Streptomyces venezuelae: one gene and its partner. The protein of the gene in region 1 interacts with the protein of each later gene in a pairwise test. Links are inferred from orthologs where the notes say so. Each region holds a gene or a part of one and is shown in the gene's direction. Other genes may lie near its edges.

What was found. Proteins that work in one complex are often made in the same cells at the same time.
Region 2: the proteins of DEJ47_RS23120 (region 1) and rsfS interact in binary tests that used the Escherichia coli proteins (3 or more experiments, as listed by UniProt). The link is inferred for Streptomyces venezuelae from one-to-one orthologs.

The regions. Positions count from the first base shown.
Region 1 is NZ_CP029193.1:4,963,697-4,966,630, forward strand. Bases 72-2,934 are described here. They hold DEJ47_RS23120 (ATP-binding protein), read left to right. Parts: upstream 72-857; coding sequence 858-2,012; downstream 2,013-2,934. Other genes in these bases: DEJ47_RS23115 (SWIM zinc finger domain-containing protein), read right to left, coding at 72-704; DEJ47_RS23125 (DUF5682 family protein), read left to right, coding at 2,129-2,934. Also shown: more of DEJ47_RS23115, read right to left, coding at 1-71.
Region 2 is NZ_CP029193.1:2,618,552-2,621,524, reverse strand. Bases 1-2,902 are described here. They hold rsfS (ribosome silencing factor), read left to right. Parts: upstream 1-1,180; coding sequence 1,181-1,624; downstream 1,625-2,902. Other genes in these bases: DEJ47_RS12070 (hypothetical protein), read left to right, coding at 2,754-2,902; DEJ47_RS12075 (hypothetical protein), read left to right, coding at 2,568-2,750; DEJ47_RS12085 (histidine phosphatase family protein), read left to right, coding at 1,621-2,262; DEJ47_RS12095 (LCP family protein), read left to right, coding at 1-1,058. In the rest of the region: more of DEJ47_RS12070, read left to right, coding at 2,903-2,973; DEJ47_RS12065 (glycosyltransferase 87 family protein), read right to left, coding at 2,956-2,973. UniProt on the Escherichia coli protein: Functions as a ribosomal silencing factor. Interacts with ribosomal protein uL14 (rplN), blocking formation of intersubunit bridge B8.

The DNA.
Region 1 (2,934 bases):
TCGCGGTGGAGCCAGCCCTGGTCGAGGAGGTGAAGCAGCGCGCACTCCTCCAGGAGGCGAACGGGCCAGCCGGGTCCGGAGGACGGTACGGCCCCCAACTCGCGCACGCGGGCGGCCAGACCCGGCGCCTGGGCGTCGACCATGCGGGCCGCCGTCTCCTCCCACAGGCCGTACCCCATCTGCTCCGCCGACGCCGTGCCGCCGCGGAGCAGGTCGGACAGGCGCTGCTCCAGCTCCGTCGCCCCGGCGGTGATGCGTTCGGCGCGCTTCTCCGCTCTTCTGCGCGCGGCCTCCGGGTCGGCCGGAGCGGAGGGCGTGGCGGACGGACTCTGTTTGCCGTCCGCTCTTTTGCGGCGCGCGGCCAGCCACTCCTCGGCCCAGGCCGGCGGCTCGCCGCCGTCCGGCACGGTGCCGTCCGATCCCGCCCACACCAGCAGCAGCCCCAGCGCGTGTTTGCACGGGAACTTACGGCTCGGACAACTGCACTTGTACGCCGGGCCCGCGACGTCCGCGATGTCGACAATCGTCTGATACGGCTTGCTGCCACTGCCCTTGTACAGTCCCCACACCGCCCCCTCGCCAGTACTGCCCGCTTCCGACCACGGCCCTGCGACGCCGAGTTTGCTGCCCGCCTTGCGTGACGGGGCATCAGGAGCCAGTGCCAGCACCTGATCCGCCGTCCAGCGCACCCCCTGCTGAGTCATGTCTCGAAGGTAGGTGCCGCCACTGACAATCGGTTCGAGTCCAGGCGTTCGCCCAGGTCAGAGTCGTGCGGACGGCGATTGTCAGTGGCGTGGTGCACGGTGGAGACATCTCCGGGCCAGATGTGTCCGGACGAGCTGGAGGGGGATCGCTCCATGACCGTTTCCGTCGACTCGACGACGTCCGCGACCGCGAATCCGGCGGCGCCCGCGCCCGGTTCCGCCGACGGTGCGGAAGCGCTCAGGCCGCATGCCGAGGACGCCTTCGCCGCCGAACTCGCCGCGCTGGCCGCCCAGGACGACCGGCCGCGGCCGCAGCGGTGGAAGCTCTCGCCGTGGGCCGTCGCCACCTACCTGCTCGGCGGGACCCTGCCCGACGGCACGGTGATCACGCCGAAGTACGTGGGGCCGCGCCGCATCGTCGAGGTCGCCGTCACCACCCTCGCCACCGACCGCGCCCTGCTGCTGCTCGGCGTGCCGGGCACCGCCAAGACCTGGGTGTCCGAACACCTCGCGGCGGCGGTCAGCGGCGACTCGACCCTGCTCGTGCAGGGCACGGCGGGCACGCCGGAGGAAGCGATCCGGTACGGCTGGAACTACGCCCAGCTCCTCGCCCACGGCCCCAGCCGCGACGCGCTCGTGCCGAGCCCCGTCATGCGGGCGATGGCGGAGGGCATGACGGCGCGCGTCGAGGAGCTGACCCGCATCCCCGCCGATGTGCAGGACACGCTGATCACGATCCTGTCGGAGAAGACGCTGCCCATCCCGGAGCTGGGGCAGGAGGTGCAGGCCGTGCGCGGCTTCAACCTCATCGCGACGGCCAACGACCGCGACCGCGGCGTCAACGACCTGTCGAGCGCCCTGCGCCGCCGCTTCAACACGGTCGTCCTGCCGCTGCCGGAGAGCGCCGAGGCCGAGGTCGACATCGTCTCGCGGCGCGTCGACCAGATCGGCCGCTCGCTCGACCTGCCCGCGGGCCCCGAGGGCATCGACGAGATACGCCGAGTCGTCACCGTCTTCCGTGAACTGCGCGACGGCGTCACGGCGGACGGGCGTACGAAGCTGAAGTCGCCCAGCGGCACCCTGTCCACGGCCGAGGCGATCTCCGTCGTCACCAACGGCCTGGCTCTGGCAGCCCACTTCGGTGACGGTGTGCTGCGCTCCGGAGACGTGGCGGCGGGCATCCTCGGCGCCGTCGTCCGGGACCCGGCGGCGGACCGCGTGATCTGGCAGGAGTACTTGGAGACGGTCGTGCGCGAGCGCGACGGCTGGAAGGACTTCTACCGCGCGTGCCGCGAGGTGAGCGCATGACAGGGGCGGCGGGGGCGGAGAGGGCAGCGGAGGTCGGGAGGGCGATGGGAACGGGGAGCGCGGCGGAGGCGGCACGGGCGCAGACCGCGACGGGGGCGCTGGACGCGGCCGGGGCGATGGCTGCGGCGGGGGTGATGGGCACGGCGGGGGCGCGGGTGCGGGGGCCGTTGCTCCTCGGTGTGCGGCACCACGGGCCCGGCTCGGCCCGTGCCGTGCGGGCCGCGCTCGACGCGGGGCGGCCGGACGTCGTCCTCGTGGAGGGCCCGCCGGAGGCCGATGCCCTCGTGGGGCTGGCCGCCGACGAGGGGATGCGGCCACCGGTCGCGCTGCTCGCGCACGTCGTGGACGAGCCGGGCCGCTCGGCGTTCTGGCCGCTCGCCGGGTTCTCCCCGGAGTGGGTCGCCATCCGGTGGGCCCTCCGGAACGGGGTGCCGGTGCGGTTCATCGACCTCCCGGCAGCGCACTCCCTCGCCCTCCGCACGGAGGACGGAGGCGAGGGACAGAAGGACGGTGAGGACGGCGGTGACGGTCGTGGCGGTGGTGAGCAAGGGGGAGTCCGGGTCGATCCGCTCGGCGTGCTCGCCGAGACCGCCGGTTACGACGATCCCGAACGCTGGTGGGAGGACGTCGTCGAGCACCGGGGGACGGCCGGCGACGCGTTCGCGCCGTTCGAAGCGCTGGGCGAGGCGATGGGAGCGCTGCGCGAGGCCTACGGAGACGGGGGGCACAGCCGCGACCTGGTGCGCGAGGCGTACATGCGGATCCAGGTGCGGGCCGCGCGGAAGGAGTTCGGACCGGACCGGGTCGCCGTGGTCTGCGGGGCCTGGCATGTACCGGCACTGCTGCAGAAGACCACCGTCACCGCCGACCGGGCCCTGCTCAAAGGGCTGCCCAAGGTGAAGGCCGAGATGACGTGGGTGCC
Region 2 (2,973 bases), 2.3 Mb from region 1 along the record:
TCCCCGGCCGGTCCGGCGACGACGGCGGTGCGGCCGCCGCGTCAGGACCGCAGAAGCGCGACGTGATCGTTCTGCACCTGCACGACACCAAGGGCGGCGGCACCTCGACCGCGCTCCTGGTGAACAACGCCACCACGGAGCGGGGCGCCACCGTCCTGCTGCCCAACACCCTCGCCGTGTCGGACGACGACGGCACGCCGACGACGCTCGGCAAGTCCGTCGACGACGACGGCTCGACCGGCACCCGCGACGCGATCGACACGGTGCTGGGCACACAGGTCGAGGGCACGTGGCGGCTCGACACCCCGTACCTGGAGAACCTCGTCGAGCTCGTCGGCAACATCGACATCGACACGAACACCGACGTGCCCGACCCCAAGGCCAAGAAGGGCGAGGCCCCCCTCGTCAAGAAGGGCGAGCAGCAGACCCTGAGCGGCAAGATGGCCGTCGCGTACGCCACGTACCGCGCGTCCGGAGAGCAGGAGGCCGACCAGCTCCAGCGCTTCGGAGCGGTCATGCAGGGCGTCCTGCGCAAGCTGTCGTCGGACCCGCAGGCGGCCACGACCACGGTGCAGTCGCTCGCCCAGATCCTCGACCCGTCGCTGGAGGACAAGGACCTCGGCGCCTTCCTCGCCAAGCTCGCCGACCGCGCCAAGGGCGGCGACTACAAGACGACGCTGCTGCCGGTGGGCCAGGGCGGCACCCTGACCGACGGCGCCGGAGAGGCCGTGGTCAAGGACGTGCTCGGCGGCGCGGTGACGAGTCCGGAGAAGGACGCGGCCGTGCGGGTCGGCGTGCGGAACGCCACCGGGAAGAAGGACGCGACCCAGGACGCCCGGGTCTCCCTGGTCAACGGCGGCTACACCTTCATCGACGGCGGCGCGGGCCCGGCCGCCCGGCCCGCCTCGCAGGTCACCTACGCCGACGCCGACAAGAAGGAGCAGGCCACCGAGGTCGCCAAGACCCTCGGCCTGCCGGAGAGCGCGGTCCGCAAGGGGACGACGGCAGCCAACGCCGACGTGTCCGTGGTGCTCGGACAGGACTACAGGACCAGGTGAGAGCGGTCGGCGCGGGCCATGCCGACGGGCCCGCGCCGGGGCGGTGACGTAATCGTCTGGGGCGCTGTCGGCGGTCCGTGAGACCCTTGGGTTGTATCCACCAGCCGAAGGAAAGCTCACTAGTGACCGCCACGGACCGCTCCACCGAGCTCATCACCGTCGCCGCCCAGGCGGCTGCCGACAAGCTCGCGCACGACATCATCGCGTACGACGTCAGCGACGTGCTGTCGATCACGGACGCCTTCCTGCTCGCCTCCGCACCCAACGACCGCCAGGTCAAGTCGATCGTCGACGAGATCGAGGAGCAGCTGAACAAGCAGCTCGGCGCCAAGCCGGTCCGCCGTGAGGGCGACCGCGACGCCCGCTGGATCCTCCTCGACTACGTGGACATCGTGGTGCACGTCCAGCACAGCGAGGAGCGTGTCTTCTACGCGCTGGAGCGCCTCTGGAAGGACTGCCCCGAGATCGACCTGCCCGAGGACGCCAAGGCGACCCGCGGCAAGGGCGCCGAGCACGCCGAGCAGCAGGCCGCGGAGGAGGCCGACCTGGACGGTGAGCTGCGTTGACCCACCGCGGCCCGCGGATCATCCTGTGGCGGCACGGCCAGACGGCGTGGAACCTGGAGCGCCGCTTCCAGGGCTCCACGGACATCGAGCTGACCGAGACGGGCGTCGCCCAGGCCAAGCGCGCCGCCCGGCTGCTCGCCTCCCTGAAGCCGGACGCCATCATCGCCTCCGACCTCAAGCGCGCCGCCGCCACGGCCGGTGAGCTCTCCGCGATCACCGGTCTCCCCGTCACGCACGAGGAGGCGCTCCGCGAGACGTACGCGGGTGAGTGGCAGGGCCTGACGCACGACGAGATCATCGCCCGCTTCGGCGACCAGTACGCCGCGTGGAAGCGCGGCGAGGCGGTGCGCCGCGGCGGCGGCGAGCTGGAGACCGAGGTCGCCGACCGGGCCGCTCCCGTCGTCTTGCGCCATGCCGAGAAGCTGCCCGAGGACGGCACGCTGGTGGTGGTCAGCCACGGCGGCACGATCCGTACGACGATCGGCCGTCTCCTCGGCCTGGAGCCCCACCACTGGGAGGGACTCGGAGGCCTCACCAACTGCTGCTGGTCGGTCCTCGGCCGCGGCGCGCGGGGCTGGCGCCTCCTCGAGCACAACGCCGGCACGCTGCCGGAACCGGTGCTCGGCGACGACGACTGAGCCCCCGGGCGGGCGCCCGGACCCGGATTTCACATTCCGGCTGGTCGCAGGCTAAAGTTCTTCTTGTTCGCCCGCCGAGCGGGAAGAACGCAAGGGGCTATAGCTCAGTTGGTAGAGCGCCTGCATGGCATGCAGGAGGTCAGGAGTTCAATTCTCCTTAGCTCCACAGTCCCGGAAATCCCGTCCCCGTCAGGGGGCGGGATTTTTCTGTGTACTCCGCCACGACCTCTTCACTCCGGTCCGCGCAGACCGTGGCAGAATCGGACGGCCGGAAGGGGACGCAGCCCGACGGGAGGGAGAGAGCGATGCCTGCGAGCATCTTCGGAGAGGTCGACCACCCCTCCGAAGCGGCGGCGGTAGGACAACGGTCCGCGCTCCGCACGCTCCTCGACTGCCCTTCCTGCGGCTCGTCCCACGTCGCCCAAGTACTCGGTGACAACGGCGGCGTCTCGTACGTGTGCACCGCCTGCGGCCACAGCTGGAGCTGATCGATGGGTGCACACCGGCGGAAATGCGATTGGTGCGGCAGTGGTACGCCGATCGTCCGCGACATGGAACCGGTCAACCCGGAGTACCAGTACTGGTGCGAGGAATGCGCGCGGGCGCTGATCATAAAAGGCGACCCCATCGAGACGTACCGCGAGCTGGAGGGGGAGCCGATCTACGGCAGGCTCCTCGACGAGCACTGCACCCTCAAGCGGTTCTACTCGT